2 regions of the Providencia sp. PROV003 genome follow, and region 1 is predicted to be linked to the other one. Evidence: predicted binding sites of a transcription regulator. Region 1 holds the regulator's gene; the other holds the start of a gene.
What was found. Region 1 encodes LexA, which represses DNA repair genes until DNA is damaged. Its sites were predicted from a motif close to TNCTGTATGTACATACAGNA; they were not measured.
Positions count from the first base shown of each region.

Region 2: M1F14_RS16050 (metal-dependent hydrolase) is a predicted target of LexA. The motif match lies at 3,778-3,797, and genes of this name have one in related genera.

Region 1 is NZ_CP096369.1:244,937-255,475, forward strand. It holds gene M1F14_RS01020 (fimbria/pilus outer membrane usher protein) at 1-2,130, opposite strand, end outside; gene M1F14_RS01025 (fimbrial protein) at 2,224-2,820, opposite strand; gene zur (zinc uptake transcriptional repressor Zur) at 3,760-4,275, shown strand; gene lexA (transcriptional repressor LexA) at 4,473-5,090, opposite strand; gene M1F14_RS01040 (diacylglycerol kinase) at 5,226-5,600, opposite strand; gene plsB (glycerol-3-phosphate 1-O-acyltransferase PlsB) at 5,727-8,228, shown strand; gene ubiA (4-hydroxybenzoate octaprenyltransferase) at 8,314-9,168, opposite strand; gene ubiC (chorismate lyase) at 9,321-9,824, opposite strand; gene pgi (glucose-6-phosphate isomerase) at 10,144-10,539, opposite strand, start outside.
Region 2 is NZ_CP096369.1:3,483,493-3,494,031, reverse strand. It holds gene M1F14_RS16065 (LLM class flavin-dependent oxidoreductase) at 1-885, shown strand, start outside; gene M1F14_RS16060 (YkgJ family cysteine cluster protein) at 980-1,366, opposite strand; gene M1F14_RS16055 (L-cystine transporter) at 1,614-3,005, opposite strand; gene M1F14_RS16050 (metal-dependent hydrolase) at 3,187-3,762, opposite strand; gene hxpB (hexitol phosphatase HxpB) at 3,954-4,619, opposite strand; gene M1F14_RS16040 (YniB family protein) at 4,902-5,441, shown strand; gene M1F14_RS16035 (fructosamine kinase family protein) at 5,593-6,462, opposite strand; gene M1F14_RS16030 (metal ABC transporter permease) at 6,825-7,691, opposite strand; gene M1F14_RS16025 (metal ABC transporter permease) at 7,684-8,574, opposite strand; gene M1F14_RS16020 (manganese/iron ABC transporter ATP-binding protein) at 8,571-9,461, opposite strand; gene M1F14_RS16015 (metal ABC transporter substrate-binding protein) at 9,463-10,374, opposite strand.

The DNA.
Region 1 (10,539 bases):
ATTATTACGGTTGAAATCCATGATACTTGTGATAACAGCCTTACCATAACGATTTGTTTTAATGGGTGTTACTCCAGTTCGAACAGGGATCCCCTCAATACCATTCGTATCGATTAAGACTCTTGACCCTCCATTTATTGAGGTATTACGATGCAATGCTCCACCTTCTGGAGTAACTGTTAGCCCACCTTTTAGTTGCATAGATAATGCAGTTTGATTGTCCTGAGTGTACGTTCCATTGATATTAACTTGTGCTGCATCACCATCATAGTTATACATACCTGATGTCGTTACTTTATTTTTATCCCACGTTCCCGCAGAAATAGAATATGTGCTTCGCTCATTAATACGGTCATAGTAATTGACATTATGACTACTATTACTAGAAAATGAGCCTGAATAACTAATACTTGCTTGATTATCATTTAATGGCACATTTAAATTTAAATAAACGCCATTATCATCATTTTGATGAGATTTGGTTTTATATGCAGTTAAACTTAAGCTTAAATTTTTTATTTTCCCTATATCAAAATAATTAGAAACCGTTAGGTTATATTGGTCAGTTGAAGAACGGTTCCAATAAGTTTGATGCGAGTAATTTAAATACATATTTGTATTATATTCAGGAAACGCCGTACCAAATATAATGGTATATAATTCTTTACCACTATCCATCGTGCTATCATTATAACGCCTATCAATAAATTGACTCATATTCATATAGTTTCTTTCAGAAAATCGATAGCCTGCAAATGTAATTTGGCTATTGATATCATCGAACTGTTTAGAATATGTTAAATTATAGGAGTTCCCTGTCAAAGTACGATGATTATCCGCTCTTCCCATCTCCGCTCTAGATACACTAATATTACCTGAAAGCACACCAAATGGAGCGAAATCACGCCCTATCCCTAACGCAATATTTTGATATTCTGAAGAACCTAAAACCCCACCATAAACAGTCGTGTTATTTGTTGCTCCCCACGATAAAGAACCTAAACTAAATACAGGCCCTTGAGTACTATGCTCATTTTTACTTGGCTTACCCAAAACAAGTTTATAAATAAGTTGCCCTGGTCGCGTTAATGTTCCCAACCTCGAAGTTTCAACTTTATAATTTGTGACATTACCATCCTGTTCTTGAACAGAGACGTCTAATGTCCCTCCTCCAAAAGAGTTAACATCCTGAATTCTAAATGGACCAGGGCTTACTTCTGTCTGGTAAATAATTCGGCCATCTTGTTTAACAATCACCGTTGCATTTGATTTTGCAACTCCCGCAATTTCAGGGGCATACCCTTGTAAACGAGGTGGAAGCATAGATTCATTAGTTTCTAAGCTCGCTCCCACATAACGTATGCTATCGAATAATTCAGAAGATAAATATTGCTCACCAAATGTTAAGCGTGAATTTAACGCTCGAATTGCGCGATACAGGTAAAGTTGGTTCCATGACCATGATTGGCCACCTTTATTTAACTCACCCTTTTGAGTCTGCCAGTCTGCTCTAACGCGCCATGCACCGATATTTGTCCCCATGGTTCCTGTCGCAGTAATACCAGACTCAGTCCCTTTATCACCAGTACGCTTATTAACAATACGCCCAGTTGCATTGTAATCAATAAACGCACCTAAAATACCATCATCCCAACGAGATGGAGGATCCCAATTAGGGTCTTGATACTCCATAAATGCTTGAGGAATATTTATATCGACATTATTTTTTGCTAAGTCACCCTGAATACTCATATCAGGAATAGAACGAATATCTAAGCATTGGTCATTATGCAACCACGTTACTTTTTTACTCCAATTACTTTGTAAACCGAGTTGCTTATAAAGCTCTGGTGTAATACATGCAAGAGATATTTTATCGTCATAATCAGGTGTAAAAAAAATAATAGGTTGCTCCATAGAAATTTTAACTCTATTAACAGATACCGCTAATGAGTAATTTCCAGGAGGAATATAATTTGCGTGAGAGAATTTACTGAAGTCGACATTTTCAGTGCTGTCTGTTTCAAGAAAGTCCGTGTTAAAATCAATAGCCTCTTCGGAAAATACAAACATCGGCGTTAATATTAAAAGCATTAATTTTGTAATTAAATTGAGTCTTATGCTTTTCATTTAATTATGCGCCTATCAAACAAAGTAAAAAGGTATAGAAACATATGGCCTTCCATACGCCACATGTTTCTATTTATCTAACTCAAATAAGTCTTATTGATATACGATTTTGAAGTTAGCAACAGTATTGAAACTACCCGTTGTTGCTTTAGCGTTAGCATCTTCATTACCTTTAACATATGCTGCAAAATGTAGAGTTGTTTCTTTGCCATCTCCTGCATTTAACGCATAACCGTCACCAGTACCTGGGAATGCTTTACCAAATTCAACAACTTTGTCTGCACCGTTAGTAATTACGATACCTGCGTTTTTAACTTTTCCGCCTAAACCAAGTAATTCACCTGTAAAGCCTTGGAATCCAGAGATTGTTGGACCAGTAAACGTGATTTTTGCGTTTTTGTAAGTTTCAGTTGAACAATTTTTCAATACGATATCGAAATCTTTGCTGTCTGAACGATATTGGTTTGATGTCAGTTCATGTAATGCGATTTCACCAAACTCAACTAGTTGTTTTAGGTTATTTGCATCAATTGAACATGGAACATCGTTAATGAAACCAGTGAAACGGATTTCACCTTGTGAGCTTTCTACTGTTTTTGCTGGAACGACAGGATCTTCAGCTAATGCAGCTCCAGAGAAACCAATCCCAAAACCAATAGCTAGAGTTAATGCTAATTTATTCAATTTCATAAACATTTCCTTAAATAAGTAGGAAGGATTTTCCTCTTTCTGATTTTTATTGATAATTTGCGCTTATCAGTAAAGTTTTTCAGCACTCCAGCTTTATAAACTTCTTTCAGATTAGAGGGTTATATATAAATAAGGTCCTTCTCATTTATCATCTTTTTTAAAAACGTAAATCCATTACACTAGTTTTCTTGCTTTTTAATTAACAACTCAATTTTCGCTGTAACTTTTAAAAATTGACGTAGAAAACTAAATGAATATTTATACATACGCTTCAATTCTTTCTGATGTCAATTCTACAATCTCAATATATATTGTCAAAAATCACACTTGAGGTGAGTTTATATAGAATAATAACCCTATATTCACTTAAATATAAAATAAAAAACCAAAACAACTCATTTATATATGAATCAAATATGTCATTTAGGAAAATTTATATAAAATCTTCACTTTCTATTTATAAGATTTTCAAAATATTTCAAAATAAACAAAATTAGCCACTAAAATATAAAACTATACAGCAGAGGAAATTAATATATTTAATCTATAAATAGTAACTTAATTGAACAAAATCCAAGGAAAAAAAATTTTATCACTCATTTATAGGAAAAATAAAATTTCAGATAAGATAAATCTTAATTAAAATTTATATCAAAAGGTAACACTTAGTTTCAAAGAATTGTTTTAGACTAGTTACCCTTTTAAAAATTAAATGTTTAATTTTTGTTATTTATATATTGATAATGCTGTATATAAAAATATCTTCTTTATCTCCTTCATGAGTTATAAATTTTATTTTTCATTTTTTTATCTAACAAAGCTTAGCTAGATAGCTGTCTTCATCCTTTCACTTTTTCTTTTCAAGCTATTTCAGTCAGAAAACTATGATAAACTTGTTACCATAGTTGATACTTTGTTTTCGAAGTTGGGGTCAGTAAAATGAAAAAAATGAATGAAGATAAGATACTGGTAATGGCAGAACGCATTTGCCAGTCAAGAGGCGTTAGATTGACTCCACAGAGAGAAACTGTATTACGCCTTATCGCGCAACAACACGGTGCTATCAGTGCCTACGATTTATTAGACTTATTACGTGAAGTTGAACCACAAGCAAAGCCCCCTACCGTTTACCGTGGGCTTGAGTTTTTAATGGAACAAGGCTTTATTCATAAAATAGAGTCAACCAACAGTTATGTCGTTTGTCACCACTTTGATAACCCTAGCCATATTTCAGTGATGTTAATTTGTGACCACTGCGGTAGCGTAACTGAAAGTGATTGCACAACCATTGAAGCCGCTATTATCAGCCTAGCGGAAACCAACCAGTTCCGTTTGCGTCATACTGTGGTTGAAAACCATGGCTTATGTAAAAACTGTGATGAGATTGATAGCTGCCAAGATCACGCACATTGCCACCATGACCATCAACAGCCTATTACTACAAAGAAAAAGTAATAAATAGAAGTGGTAGAGTTAACGGTGTTGCTTATATAAGAAAAGAATATTCGATGAGATGCAAAGAAAAGAGACAAAAGAAAAGGAACAAGTAAAGCAGGCAGATCTCTACACATCAATTTGAAATCTGCCAGCAATCATTGAATTATCAAACAAGCAGCGTCAACTTACCGCTTACCAACCTGATAATTTAAGAATTAATACCAATCACTATTGCGGATCACGCCAACCGCTAAACCTTCAATTGTGAAGCTTTGTTCGCGTAAATCGACAATAATTGGTGCAAATTCAGGATTTTCAGCAATTAACTCAACACGATTACCTTGCTGTTTAAAGCGTTTAACAGTCACTTCATCATCAATACGCGCAACAATCACTTGGCCATTGTGTGCATTTTGTGTTTTATGAACCGCTAGTAGGTCACCATCCATAATACCGATGTCTTTCATCGACATACCATTCACACGTAATAGAAAATCTGCGTGAGGTTTGAAGAGTTCTGGATCAACTTGATAGTGACTTTCGATATGTTCTTGCGCTAATAAAGGTTCGCCAGCGGCAACACGCCCAATCAAAGGTAGCCCTTGATCATCAGCTTCTTCTTCAAGAAGCAAGCGGATACCCCGTGATGCCCCAGAAACAATTTCAATTACACCCTTGCGAGCCAAGGCTTTTAAATGTTCTTCTGCCGCATTAGGCGAACGAAAACCCAGGCTTGCTGCTATTTCAGCACGTGTAGGAGGCATACCCGTCTGCGAAATGTGATCACGCACCAGATCATAAACCTGCTGTTGTCGAGCCGTCAGTGCTTTCATTCCGTTCCCCTGTTTGTTTATACAGTCAGACTGTGAGTATATACAGGTAAATGAAGATTTGGAACAGTTAAATTGCTGAATTTAGGCATTTGTTATCGATTGACTTCTTTTTCGACTTTAAACTGTTTTTATTAACTAGCTGGCAAAATAACGTTGCCATAAAACCAGAGCCCAAATAAAAAGTGCTAAACCAATACTGACAAACACTGCGGCAGAGCCTATATCTTTCGCGCGGCCTGAAAGCTCATGGTATTCACTACCAATACGGTCAACAACAGCTTCTACGGCACTATTTAATAGCTCAACAATCGCCACCAGCACCACTGAACTAATTAGCAGTATTCTATCTATATAACTGATATCTAAGAAAAAGGCGATAATAATCGCAATTACTGCTGCAACAGATTCTTGACGAAAAGCCGCTTCGTTTACCCAAGCGGCTTTTAGCCCTTTAAGGGAATATCCCGCGGCTTTAATTACACGGGTAAAGCCCTTAGTTTGACTTGCCATATTTATTCCTTAAAAAATACAAACAATAATCGATTTTTACGGTCAAAGTGAATTGTCAGTAACAGATCTGCCAGTAGATTTCTGGTATGATTGCGCAGCATTGTTAACAAGAGGCTATAATCATTTATGTCACTATGGCGTAAAATATATTACAACACGTTGAATTTACCACTTAAATTATTGGTAAAAAGTAAACTAATTCCATCGGACCCCATTGCAGAGTTGCAGCTTGATACTAACAGGCCAACACTGTATGTATTGCCTTACCACTCTAAGTCCGACCTCCTAACGCTACGGCATCAATGCTTGGCTATCGGTTTACCTGACCCTTTGGTTGATAACGACATCAATGGCACTAAGCTCCCTGCTTATGTGTTTATCGATGATGGCCCTCGCGTATTTCGCTATTATTCACCGGACCCGCGTAAAGATTCCGTCAAAACATTCCATGCTTATTTAGATTTGCACAAAAACAACCCTAATCTAGATATTCAAATGTTACCCGCGTCTGTAATGTTCGGGCGCTCTCCTGGTCGTGAAGGGCATACCCCTGCACCACCACTGAAACTATTAAATGGGGTGCAAAAGTTTTTTGCTATCCTGTGGTTAGGTCGTGACAGTTTTGTTCGCCTATCGCCACCCGTTTCTATTGGGAAAATGGCTCAGGACCACGGTACTGACACCATTATTGCCAATAAACTGGCACGTGTCGCCCGTATTCACTATTCACGCCAGCGCCTTGCTGCGGTTGGCCCGAAACTGCCGGCCCGCTATGAACTATTCAATAAGCTTCTGACCTCAAAAGCAATTGAAAAAGCCGTCGAAGACGAAGCACGCAGTAAAAAAATTCCATTGAAAAAAGCGCAGCAAAACGCAGTGAATATGATGGAAGAAATTGCTGCGAACTTCTCCTATGAAGCCGTGCGTTTAACTGACCGTGTGCTCAGTTGGACATGGAACCGCCTCTATCAAGGTATTAACGTGCAGCATGCTGAGCGCGTTCGCCAATTAGCGCAAGATGGTCATGAAATTGTGTATGTGCCCTCCCACCGAAGTCACATGGACTACTTACTGCTCTCCTATGTTCTTTACCATCAAGGTCTCGTTCCACCGCACATTGCTGCTGGTATTAACCTAAACTTCTGGCCTGCCGGTCCGATTTTTCGCCGTCTTGGCGCATTTTTTATCCGCCGTACTTTTAAAGGCAACAAATTGTATTCCACGGTTTTCCGTGAATATTTAAGTGAACTGTTTGCTCGTGGTTACTCTATCGAGTATTTCGTTGAAGGTGGGCGCTCCCGAACAGGCCGTTTATTGCAGCCCAAAACCGGGACACTATCAATGACGCTGCAAGCCATGCTACGTGGCGACTCACGCCCTATTACTATTGTGCCTATCTATATTGGCTATGAACACGTAATGGAGGTAGGGACCTACGCAAAAGAACTGCGCGGGGCAGAAAAAGAGAAAGAAGGTTTATTTTCCATGATCCGCGGGTTGCGCAAACTGCGTAACTTAGGTCAAGGGTATGTGAACTTTGGTCAGCCAATTTCTCTTTCTCATTATCTGAACCAGCGTGTCCCAGATTGGCGTGACTCAATTGATCCAATTGAGCCACAGCGCCCATCGTGGCTAAACCCAACAGTTAGCTCGTTAGCGGATAACATTATGGTAAATATCAATAATGCTGCCGCCGCTAACGCGATAAATTTATGTGCAACGGCTTTACTGGCCTCACGCCAACGTTCATTAACACGTGAACAACTCATTGAGCAAGTGGAATGTTACCTGCAATTATTACGTAATGTGCCGTATACGCCTGATGCGACAACGCCTAATAAAACGCCGGAACAACTGCTCGAACATGCATTGCAGATGGATAAATTCGAGGTAGAAAAAGACAGCATGGGGGATATTATTATTCTTCCTCGCGAAAATGCCGTTTTAATGACCTACTACCGTAACAATATCCATCACTTACTGGTACTACCGTCATTAATAACCAGTATTGTGCTGCATCATGAACGCATCAGCCGTCAAGAAATTTACTATCAAGTGAGCCAAATCTACCCGTTCCTAAAAGCAGAATTGTTTATGCGTTATAACGATGAACAGCTGCGTGAAACGGTAGATACTCTAATTGATGAACTGAATAATCAAAAGCTTATCTGCTTAAGAGACGACGATATGGTAGTGTTGAACCCACGCCGTATTCGTCCATTACAGCTCTTAGCAGCAGGTGTCCGTGAAACACTACAGCGCTACGCAATCACGCTGTCATTACTCAATGCCAGCCCTGAAATCAGCCGTAATACGTTGGAAAAAGAAAGCCGCATCCTTGCTCAACGCCTTTCTGTGCTGCACGGTATTAACGCCCCTGAGTTCTTTGATAAAGCAGTGTTTTCAACTCTCGTTGAAACGCTTAGAGAAGAAGGCTATATCGATAATAATGAAAACGATATTTTTACCACTAACGCCAAGAAACTGTATGCAGTCCTTGTGCGGTTAATGTCCCCAGAAATTCGTTTAACCATTGAAAGTGTTAGCCAAGCTGATGAATTTTCAGAAGAAAAGAAAGAAGCAATACCCGAGGTAACGGCACAAACTACTGAGCCAGAAAAAGACTAGTTCGGTTTTGTGAAGCCCATAAAGCAAAAAGGTAATGTTGAAAAACATTACCTTTTTTGTTGGCTCATGGAAAATGATTTACTCGCTAAAAATAGCTCACCATAATGCCAATAAACAAAATCAAACCAACAAAATTATTATTCATAAAGGCTTTAAAGCAAGGAGCACGCTCGCGGTTCACCATTAGTTGTTGTTGATAAATAAATAACCCTGCAACAAGCGCCAAAGAAAGATAATAAGTTATCCCTAAGCCTGCTAAAGAACCTACAACCACCAGCAAACCCACCATCAGCAATTGCAATAAGCCGATAATTAATTTGTCATATTGGCCAAATAAGATTGCTGTCGATTTCACACCGATTTTTAAGTCATCATCACGGTCAACCATGGCATACTGTGTATCGTAAATCACAGACCAAATAATATTCACTAAGAATAATAACCAACACACCAGAGGCAGTGTTTCATTGACTGCAGAGAACGACATCGGAATTGACCAACCAAATGCAGCACCTAATACTACCTGAGGTAAATGACTGACTCGCTTAACAAAAGGATACACCCATGCTAAAGCTAGGCCCGCAATAGATAGCCAAATTGTCATTGAGTTAAGCGTTAAAACGAGTAAGAAGGAAAAGCCAACAAGCCCCGCAAACAGTATTTTAGCTTCCCTTTCAGTCACATCCCCACTAGGGAGTGGCCGATGCTTAGTGCGTTCTACGTGACCATCAAAATGACGATCGGCAAAATCATTAATGACGCAACCTGCGGCACGCATAAAAAACACCCCTGCAGTAAACACGATCAAAAGATGTAAACTTGGTGTGCTTTGAGCTGCAATCCATAATGCCCAATACGTTGGCCACAAGAGTAATAGTGAACCAATGGGCCTATCTATACGCATTAAACGGCTGTATGCATGCCATTTACTTAGCGTCATACTTCCCTCCACTTTGTCGTGCTCCTTATTCGATTCCATCATACTTCAAATTGGGTATATGTTTATACCACTCAATTCTGTAAGCCACTGATTTATGTTTGTTGGTGTTGCGTACTTACTGAATTTATGAAAATTTAAAATATTTAGGATAATTAACGATATGCAGGTGATTCAGGTAAAAATATTTCTGTTAATAACAATGGTTTAGCCGATAGTTTTAATCGAGAACTGCGAACCCAACGACCAGCACTAGAACCTATGCGAATATAATCCCGAGTTAAGCCATCACGGCTGAATAAATAACGCCCTAGAGGCATTCTACCTATATCAACCAATTGCTGGTCTTCATCAGTCAATGTTTCTTCTGGAATGACAGTACGGCCTAGTAACCAAGGAATACCATCCCCATACATGACGACTTCCCTGACCCAATAACGAGGGCTTTCAGGTAAAGATTGTGCCTCTTCAATGCTCAACATACCTTGCGATACATAGCGTTCTAAATAAGGTATCACGGTAACTTGCTGGCTGTGTTGTTCAAAGCGTTTTGTCATGGAACCAAGTTCTAACAACCAATCTAACGTATTGGCAGGAACTATTTTATCATCCTCAGCCAACCAATGAATGGGATGGGAGGTAAATAGTGTTTCATCCATTACTTAAATTTCCACCATGGATAACATGGTTATGATTTACTGTATTTCTTAGACGGTAGGATATCACGTTGTTTTGCTACAGGGTTAAAGTTAGCTAACAATTTATATAAAAAGTCACATTTTCAACACAAAATGTAAAAAAATAGTGAATAAATTTTTAATTACTAACGAGTTATAAACGATAATAAAATTTATTAACATCGTAATAATAAGAATTTATTAGGCAAGTCTCCGTCATTCATTATCTCAATAAAGCGGGAAGTTTTTACAGCTTCCCGCTTTTTCTTCATAAGACAGTGATATGACGTAATAAGAAAGGTTAACGCCAAGCTTTATAGTTATTAATCAAACCATTAGTCGAACTATCATGGCTATTGACTGTTTCGCTATTTTCTAACTCAGGCAAAATACGGCTGGCTAATTGTTTTCCTAATTCCACACCCCATTGATCGAAAGTGAAGATATTCAAAATCGCCCCTTGCGTGAAAATCTTATGTTCATACATTGCGATCAATGCCCCTAGTGAATAAGGGGTAATGGATTTCAATAAGATTGAGTTGGTTGGGCGGTTACCTTCGAATACCTTATACGGTGCCACATATTCCATGTCAGAGACATTTTTACCTTGCGCAGCAAATTCCGCATCAACAACTTCACGAGTTTTTCCAAAAGCTAGCGCTTCAGTTTGCGCAAAAAAGTTAGATAATAATTTTTC
Region 2 (10,539 bases), 1.4 Mb from region 1:
TATCACCGTTATTGGTTGGCAGAGCACCATAATATGACAGGGATAGCTAGTGCTGCGACTTCAGTGTTAATTGGCTACCTTGCCGCGAATACTCACACTTTGAGACTTGGTTCTGGGGGCGTCATGTTACCGAACCATTCACCATTGGTGATAGCCGAGCAATTTGGCACACTTAATACGTTGTATCCTGAGCGAATTGATTTAGGTATTGGGCGAGCTCCTGGAAGTGACCAAAGGACAATGCAAGCATTACGTCGTCATATGAATACGGATATTGATAATTTCCCGCAAGATGTAGCACAAATCGTGAGTTGGTTTGATGCAACTAACCCAGAGCCTGCGGTACGCCCGGTTCCTGGGTATGGTGAGAAAATCCCCGTATGGCTACTTGGCTCAAGCTTATACAGTGCGAGGTTAGCGGCTCAAATGGGGTTACCATTTGCGTTTGCTTCACATTTTGCACCGGACTTGCTGCTGCAAGCACTTGAGGTTTATCGTGCTAACTTTAAGCCATCATCACGGTTGTCAAAACCTTATGCCATGGTCTGCATTAATATTATTGCGGCAGACACCCAGCGCGAGGCCGAGTTTTTATTTACGTCGATGCAACAAGCTTTCGTTATGTTACGCCGAGGTCAGCCATCGCAGCTTCCCGCCCCTGTTGAAAGTATGGAAAACATTTGGTCGCCAGCAGAGGAATTTGGTGTGCAACAAGCATTGGGGATGTCATTAGTGGGGGATAAAACTAAGGTGGGTTACGGTTTACAAACCATTTTACGCCAAACTCAAGCCGATGAAATCATGGTAAATGGTCAAATTTTCGATCATCAAGCACGTTTATATTCCTTCGAGTTAGCTATGCAAGTCATGAATGAAATTGTTTAAATTAGCTTCATAGCATTTGTTTGCAAGAGCGCGGGCAATCAACTTTTATTCATAACCAGAAAAGATAACCCAGAGAACTCTGGGTCATTGACGGTTAGCAAGCGATTTGCGGGTGGTGAGGCTCTAAAGGCGGTAAACCATGCGCTGCTCGCGCTCTGTCACAGGCTTCATTATATATTCCATCCTGCCAAGATTGCTCAAATTCACGACACGGCGTAGGCCTTTGAGCATAAATGGAACAAGATACACATTTGCCTATTGTGCCTTCTAGGGCGGTACAACGGGTGTTTTGTTTTTGGTTAGTACCCTGCATACAGCTCATAAACGGCGTAATCTGCTCAGTTAAATGTTGGGGAACAACACCGCCGCCGCTTTCGGCTTCAGCCCAATAAAATGAGACACGAAAATAGGCGCAACAAGCACCGCAGCTTATACAGGGGTTATCTGAAGGATCAGTTTTTAGTATATGGACATTAGTCATATTAAAAACCACAAATAAATGTTGATAGAATTCCCATAGAAAATGGGATGACGCAACACAAGCAGGAAGCCCAAGAAAACGTTGCTCAGATTTTATTATCTAATGTTATGTTAGTTGATGGCAATAATTTTCAGTATAAAAGCCCGTGTTTTATTATTAAATGCAGGGTTAATGTGATTAATCATAAATTTACAGCAATAAAAAACCTGCTAATAAGCAGGTTTTTGTATCGATGAGTGTTTAAAAACTAGACATGTTTTAATTCGCCATCATCGTCTTGGTTAAATACGGTTTTATCCGTTTCTCCCATAAGTTGGCTCGTCACCGTACCGGCGGTCATTGAACCACTGACGTTTAATGCGGTACGACCCATATCAATTAATGGTTCAACAGAGATTAATAGTGCGACTAAAGTGACGGGTAGCCCCATTGCTGGCAACACAATTAATGCTGCGAATGTTGCGCCACCACCGACACCAGCAACCCCCGCTGAACTGATTGTGACAATACCAACTAACGTTGCGATCCAGAGGGGATCAAATGGGTTAATCCCCATTGTTGGTGCCACCATGACGGCTAACATAGCAGGGTAAATACCGGCACAACCATTTTGACCAATGGTTGCCCCAAAAGAGGCAGAGAAACTGGCAATAGATTCAGGAATACCGAAACGACGAGTTTGTGTTTCAATATTTAATGGAATACTTGCTGCGCTCGAACGGCTCGTAAATGCAAATGTTAATACAGGGCCTGCCTTCTTAAAGAATTTAATTGGGTTTAAGCCGGTAGAGGTAACCAATATACCGTGTACAACAAACATGATGGCTAGTGCCACATAGGATGCGACAACGAAAGTACCCAAGTTAATAATGTCGTGAAGATTCGAACTCGCAACCACTTTAATCATTAGCGCCATAACACCATAAGGGGTTAAACGCATCACTAAGCGAACTAACTTCATCGCCCATGCTTGTAATACATCAATTGCTGCTAATGCTTTTTCACCGCGCTCTTTGTCATCTTTAAACAGTTGTAAAGCGGCTACCCCTAAAAAGGCAGCAAAGATAACGACACTGATTATCGATGTTGGATTAGCACCGGTTAAATCTGCGAATGGGTTTTTAGGGATAAAGGATAAGATTAACTGAGGTACAGTTAAGTCAGAGACTTTACCAATGTAGTTACTTTCAATAGCGGATAGGCGGGCTGTTTCTGGCTGGCCTTGGACTAGGCCTTCAGCAGTCAAACCAAATACGTTAGCAATTAAAATACCAACTAATGCGGCAATAGCCGTGGTAAACAACAATGTACCAATGGTTAAAAAACTAATTTTACCCAGTGATGACGCTTTATGTAGCCTTGCTACTGCGCTTAAAATTGAAGCAAACACTAATGGCATAATTACCATTTGTAATAGCTGAACATAACCATTACCAACAATATTAAACCATAGAATGGAGTCTTTTACCGTTTGATGACCACTGCCATAAACTAGGTGCAGTATAACGCCATAGGCGACACCAAAAACCAGACCTACTAACACTTTTTTAGATAGGCTCCAGCCTTTAGCTCCCAGTTTTGCCAACAGTATTAGCAGTGCTACAAAGCCGAGCACATTAATAATTAGAGGAATATTCATTCCGAACTCCAAATCATATTTTTATAAGGTATGTTACTTGCCCTTTAATCCTTAATGGTTATAAGGATTTAGTTGCTTCAAACAACTGGTTATATGTTATCAATAGAAAAAGCACATTTCTTATATCAAATAGTAATAAGATAGTATTATTCATACTTACAGTATATGACAAAACTTTAATTTAGATAGCAAAGTGAGTATCTAACTGATAATGAATGTATTTTATCACATTCTCAATTTGGCTATAAAAATCCAGTTGGTATCCAATAGGCAAAAAACAGGCACAAACCGTCAAAATAACAGCAATAAAACGCTCTGTTCGTTTGCTATTTTTCCCTCGAATGATGGGAAAACAAAAACGTTGAGGTAATGGCCATAAAAACGGTACACCAGATGGTGTAAGCATATCGGCGATTAGGTGGCTGAGGTAACCTAATAAAAAGGCTTGAATAAGGTCATTTGGCACTTGCCATTCTACTGGCATCCATTGATAACAAGCTGCCATTACTAGTAACCATGCAACTAAGCTATGAGTAAAACCCCGGTGACCGCAGAGTTTAGAAATTGGTAATGAAAAAATGCGTAGCAACCTGCCGGGAAGAGATGAAGGGTGGTCAATATCGGGCAATAACGCGCCTAATAATGCACCCGGAACCATGTGTAGCCAATCACCTTGAGCAAGCTCAGGGGTGAGTTGAAGTTTATGGGCCATTATTAAAGAGGCGACGGAAAAAAGCAGATGCCCTTCAGCAGTCATGGTGGATAAAATACCATCTGTTTATCTATACAGTTAATTGGCAGTATAAAGTGTTTGAAAAGAATATGATAGAGGCAGAAAGGTAAAAAAACTCTTATTTATTAGCAAATAAGGAAAGGATTTTATATTTTTAAGCAAATCCCCTACCTAAGTAGGCAGGGGTGAGTGATAATTAATCAACATACTGATTCTTAACGTAAATGCTCAGCCTTTAACTCATTCAAAGAGGTGAGTTTGATATCGGCTAAGCCAAAGCGAGGGTCATTAAAATGCTGGCTATCAGGCACAACAATAGAGCGCATTCTTGCAGCCTTCGCAGAAATCATACCGTTAAAAGAGTCTTCCAATGAAACACAATTAATTGGTTTAGTTGATAATTCAGAGGCTGCTTTAAGGTAAACTTCTGGGTGTGGTTTACTCATCGGTAAATCCGCTGCGGAAACGACGGCAGAAAAGTAGTCACGAATATCCAGTAAGTTTAACACTTTTTCTAACATGTACAGGGGGGAAGCTGAAGCGAGGGCTATTTTTAGATCCATCGAGCGGCAAAGTTCCATCGCATGTTGTACGCCTGGCAAAATGGGGCGAGTTTCTTCAACTAAGCCAACAACTCGGTCAATAATTCGTTGTTTGGCTTCTTCTTGGCTACATCCTTGCCAAGGGGAAGCGTGGTACCAAAGTTCAACCACATGGTCAATACGTAAACCCAGTGTATCAGGCAGGGTATCTGCAATTGAAACGTCGACACCAAGTTGTGAAAAAACTTCAAGTTCAGCCTGTGCCCAGAAAGGTTCCGAGTCGATCAATAAACCATCCATATCAAAAATAACCGATTGGATGGGAAGGTTATGGTACATATCAAAACTCCATTCAGGTCGTATTAATTAACGAGCCAACTATAGTACCAGCAAAGGGCTAATATTCGTATTAATTGACATCAGTATTATCAGCTTTATGGCAAGATAATTAGGCATTCTGCGCGATAAATCGCCTTGAACCCAGGATGTTAGTATGTTGAACATTCTGAAAGTCGAATTATTACTATCAATAATGAATTGAAATTTGGAGGCATTTCATTATTTCAGCTATTATTAGCCATGAAAGTTTATCAAGAATAATAACTCTGAGGAAAAGCAGTAATGAATTACCACAATGCCAATTATGTCGCGATCGGCAAACGTATTTTTGGGTGGGTTGTTTTTCTGGTAGCATTAATTTCGACGTTAGCGTCTTTAATTAAACTTGCTGGCATGAAAGGGCTTGCAGGTGAAGGCATTAATGCGGTTGCCAATGACTTTATTAAATTAATGGCTGAAATGGTACGTCAAACGACACCGTTTTTAAATTTCTTTTGGAATAACTCACCAGTGCCTCAAGTCGCGAATGGCTTTTCAGGTAGCAATATTGGTTTTATCATTATTTTTATCTTTATTTTTGTTGGGCTAGCGCTTAGTGCTTCAGGTTTACGTATGTACCGGCAAATTAAATTTATCCGCGAAAGCTTAGAAGACCACGTGATTATAGAAAAAGCGAAGGGGTTAGAAATTTCCAAAGAAGAACTCGAAGCAAAAGTGACTATTCCACGGCACACTATTTTTACACAATTTTTTATTCTTTATTTTTGGCCTATTGTTTTAGGAATTGCCTTGTATTTTCTATTACGTTTCTTGAACTGGTGATTTTCAAATTTTACGTTATGAGAGTGTTAGCTGTGTTTAGCGACTCGGGGCACATACTTAGGTATGCTCCCCGAGATATCAGTATTTACCGCTAATTCATAACGCAACTTATTTGGCTGGTTGATACTTTGTGATTAGAGTTGCTAAAAAGTTATTTTTCGTTGAGTAGGTTATCTACAATAGTACGTGCTAATTGATAACTTTGTTCATTACCAAAAATATGGGCTTGATTGATTAAATAATACAACTGGTAAATGGGTTGCCTATCTAAAAAACCATTTGGAAGTGGCCAAACGCTTTGGTAGCCATCAATAATTTGTATTGGTAATTCTTTATATAGTGGGAGCATAGCAATATCACATTCTCTATCTCCCCAATAACATGCTGGGTCATAAAGTACGCCATCAATTTGATGGGTGATAGAGCAGTTAGCAGGCCATAAATCGCCGTGTAAAAGAGAGGGTTGGGGTTGGTGACCTGCTAGCTTGTGTTTAACAATATCGACAATTTGCTGAATATCGGCAAAAACCATCCCTTTTTCTGAGGCAAGTTGTAATTGTAAGCCAATCCGCTTTTCTGCAAAGAATGAATTCCAGCGCTTTTCCCAACCATTGGGCTGAACCACAGTGCTTAGCATGGTATCAAAATCAAACCCATAGCTGGGTTGCTCTTCCCATTGATGTAACCTTGCTAATTGTTGACCAAAGTGCCAAGCGTTGGTGCTATCAAAGGGTTTAAGAGGAAAATATTCGAGAAGAAGAAAGCTGTGGTGTTTGTTACTACCTACACCATAAACCTTTGGTACAGTTATGGTTTGGCTTTTAGCGAGCATTTCAAGTTGTTCGGCTTCTTGCTTGAACAAAGGTAAAAATTCACGCCGATTTTGCTTAATGAACACGGTATGGTCGCCGTAGTCAATTCGTAGCGTATGGTGAATATCACCACCAGAGAGAATGACTTTGTTACGTAGCTCTGCCTCACCTAAGTGTTCACTTAATAAACGACACATTGCTTGCCACATGACTCACCTCGCCTCTGCTTTGGTATTCATTAATACAATACTATAGTGATAATTTAGGAATTAACAGTGATAATTGTTTAAAAATAAGAGGGTATCACGAAAAAACTGAATAATTATCAGGTATAAAACCTAAATCTAGGTTATTGCAGAGGCGGTTCGGTTTACTTGTTTTTTATTAATTAACCCCGAGGTCTGCTGGAGAAAATAATTAACCATTTTAATAGTGTTGTTAGTTAATAATTTTATCAATAAAAGAGGAGGGATATCAGTATGCCAAAGTGTTTGTATGTTATCTTTATTCAGAAAGGAAAAAGCTGAACTTATCATACAGCGGTTCAGCTTTTATTTTTTCTCTCAATGCATTATGCGGTATGCATACTTTGAGGGTTAGTTTGGTTTCTTTTTCGAGCTAACACTAATTTGCTATATAACAGAGCAATTACAAAATAAACTGCTTGAGTAACTACAATTGTTGGCCCAGTGGTAGCGTTGATATGGAAGCTTAGAATAGTTCCTATCACACTTGATGTTACCGAAGCGATAATCGCGACAACGAGCATTTTCCCGAAGCTCCGACACAGAACAAACGCAATAATTCCCGGTGAGATCAGCATGGCAATAACCAGAATGATCCCAACAGCTTGCAGTGAAGCGACAATGGTTAATGCAAGTAAAGACAGTAAACCATAATGAATCAGCTTGACGGGTAGGCCAATCACACGGGCTTGGTTTGGATCAAAGCAATAAAGCATAAAGTCTTTACGCTTCAGTAAAATAATTGCGATGGTGATTCCGGCAAACAGTAAAATCTGTTTAAACTCACTATTGGTTATCCCTAAAATATCACCAAAAAGAATATGTGTGAGGTGCTGCTCAGTATCGATTTTGGCAAACATAACCAAACCAATGGCAAACATACCTGAGAAAACGATCCCCATAACCGTATCTTCTTTTATTCGGCTATTTTCTTTTAAATAACCTGTTGCAACAGCACAGAATAAACCCGAAGCAAATGCCCCAATAGCGAGTGGGATACCTAATACTGAAGCGATAATAATACCCGGCAAAACAGCATGGGAAATAGCATCCCCCATTAGTGACCAGCCCTTTAACACCAAAAAACACGAGAGAATAGCACAGACGGTCCCAGTGACTATTGCGGTAACGAGTGCTTTTTGCATAAATGGAAATGCAAACGGAGCCATCAATACGTCAATAAAATCACTCATGAGATGCTCCTTGTTGGTGTGATTGGTGGAGCTGGGCGACTTCTTTCCTTGCCTTACGGCGTGAAGCAAAAATACCGTGTTTAGGTGCAAAGAAGAATGCCAGCAGGAAAATAATGGTTTGTAATGTGACGATAAGACCACCAGTAGCACCATTAAGGAAATAGCTGATATAAGCACCAACTGCGCTCGTGACTGTGCCAATGGTAACTGAAATTATAAGTAAGCGCTTAAACTGATCAGTTAATAAATATGCGGTTGCTCCTGGGGTAACTACCATGGCAATAACTAATATAGCGCCAACAGTTTGTAATGCTGCGACCGTACAAGCACTTAATAACGTGAAGAAAATAATTTTCAGACGTAACGGGTTTAACCCAATAGAACGAGCATGGCTTTCATCGAAAAAGACGGCTAATAAATCTTTCCATAGACATAGTAAAACGATGAATGAAACACCGATAATAATTTCTACTTGTAAGACATCAGCATCAGCAATGCCTAAAATATTACCGAAAATAATACTTTGCACATTTACTGAAGTCGGGTTTAAAGAAACAATCAATAAACCTGCAGCGAAAAATGTGGAAAAAATAAAGCCTATGACAGCATCTTCACGTAACCGCGTTAAATGTTTTATTAATGTCATGGCAAGTGCCGCAAGGATACCAGTAAAGAAAGCCCCCGCAGCATAAGGTAAACCTAACGCATAAGCACCAGCCACGCCTGGAACAACGGAGTGGGAAAGTGCGTCTCCCATTAATGACCAGCCCTTTAACATCAAATATGCAGATAAAAAAGCACAGACTGCACCGACAATGGCGCTTACCCAAATGGCTTTTACCATAAAGTCATATTGAAAGGGCTGTAATAACATTTCAATCATTCGGAACCCTTAGTTTGATTTTTTCGAACTGGCGCATCATGGTCATGACCATAGAAGACAGCAGCTCTTTCATCATCGGTAATAACAGTAACAGAACGCGGGTCATCGTCGTCATGAAGTTCTTGACCTGACAAGTTGATATGGCGCAAGACCCCACCAAAGGCTTGTTGTAAATTTCGTTGTGTAAATGTGGTTTCGGTCGGACCACTCGCCAATACAGTGCGATTAATTAAAATCACATGATCACAAAATTCAGGAACACTCCCTAAATTATGGGTTGAAACTAAAATCAGGTGCCCTTCATCCCGCAAACTGCGTAATAGGTCGATAATGGCATTTTCTGTTTTAACATCAACACCGGTAAACGGTTCATCAAGTAATAGAACTTTACCTTCTTGTGCGAGAGCCCGAGCGAGAAAAACCCGTTTCTTTTGACCACCGGAGAGTTCGCCTATCTGACGATGCTCAAGCCCTGTAAGGTCAACTCTATCTAGCGCCATTTTTACGGCATCTTTATCTGCTTGTTTGGGAATACGGAAAAAACCCATTTTTCCGTAACGCCCCATCATCACAACATCTGAAACTAAAACGGGAAAATTCCAGTCAACTTCTTCTGTTTGTGGAACATAAGCAATGACGTTTTCTTTTAAGGCAGCTTTGATGGGTTGTTCGTTTAACATTACACTGCCAGAAGATGGGGTGACTAGCCCCATAATCGTTTTAAACAGCGTCGATTTACCACTCCCATTTACGCCAACGAGAGCACAAATAGAGCCACCTGAGATATTGAAGCTTGCGTCATAGATAGCTGTATGGCCATTGTTATAGGTTACAGTTGCATCATCGACGATAAGATTCGGGTGTTCGAATTGATTAGAGTGATTCATATTACTGTGAAAATCCTTTCGCTATCGTGTCTACAGTCGTATTTAACAGGTCAATATAAGTGGGTACAGGACCATCAGCAGTGGATAATGAGTCTACATATAATACACCGCCATATTTTGCCCCTGTTTCTTTACTGACCTGACGAGCTGGCTTATCAGAAATAGTACTTTCGCTAAATACGACAGGGATCTTATATTTGCGTACAGTATCAATGACTTTTTTAACTTGCTGTGGAGAACCTTGCTCTTCAGCATTAATCGGCCACAAATAAACCTCTTTAAAGCCATAATCTTTAGTTAAATAGCTAAATGCCCCTTCACTTGACACCAACCAACGTTCGTTTTCTGGGATACGGTTTAAACGTTCGCGAAGCGGAGCGTCAAGTGCTGCAATTTGCGCCGCATATTTTTTGGCATTTGCATTATATATTTCAGCATTTTCAGGATCATATTTCACTAAGGCTTCACGGATATTTTCTATATATATTTTAGCGTTAGCGGGTGACATCCATGCATGAGGGTTCGGGTTATCTTTATATTCACCCTCACGGATTGGCATGGGTTCAATCCCTTCGGTTACCACGACAGCAGGGACATTTTTGAAGTTTTCAAAGAAACGTTGGAACCAAACTTCTAAATTCATACCATTCCATAGGATTAAATCCGCATCGTAGGCTTTCATTATGTCTTTAGGGGTTGGCTGATATCCGTGAATTTCAGCACCCGGTTTGGTTATTGACTCGACAATTGCGGCATCACCAGCTACATTTTGTGCTATGTCTTGAATAATTGTAAAAGTAGTAACAACTTTAAACTTTTTCGCAAAGGCGGGTTGGCTAGCAAATATAATTGCTGTTAGCACAAATAAGGTTGTTATTAGAGGTGCAGATAAACGAGATAAATTCTTCTTCATAAAAATTGACCCTGACATTATTGGTTTAGCGTTTTCTAGCATATAGTTGTTAAGGTTTATAACAATTACATTTTATAACCCAACTGATAATGATAATCAATATCGTTTGAGTAAATAAACACAAATATTGTGGAATAACATACATACCCATTATGAAATGCTGGT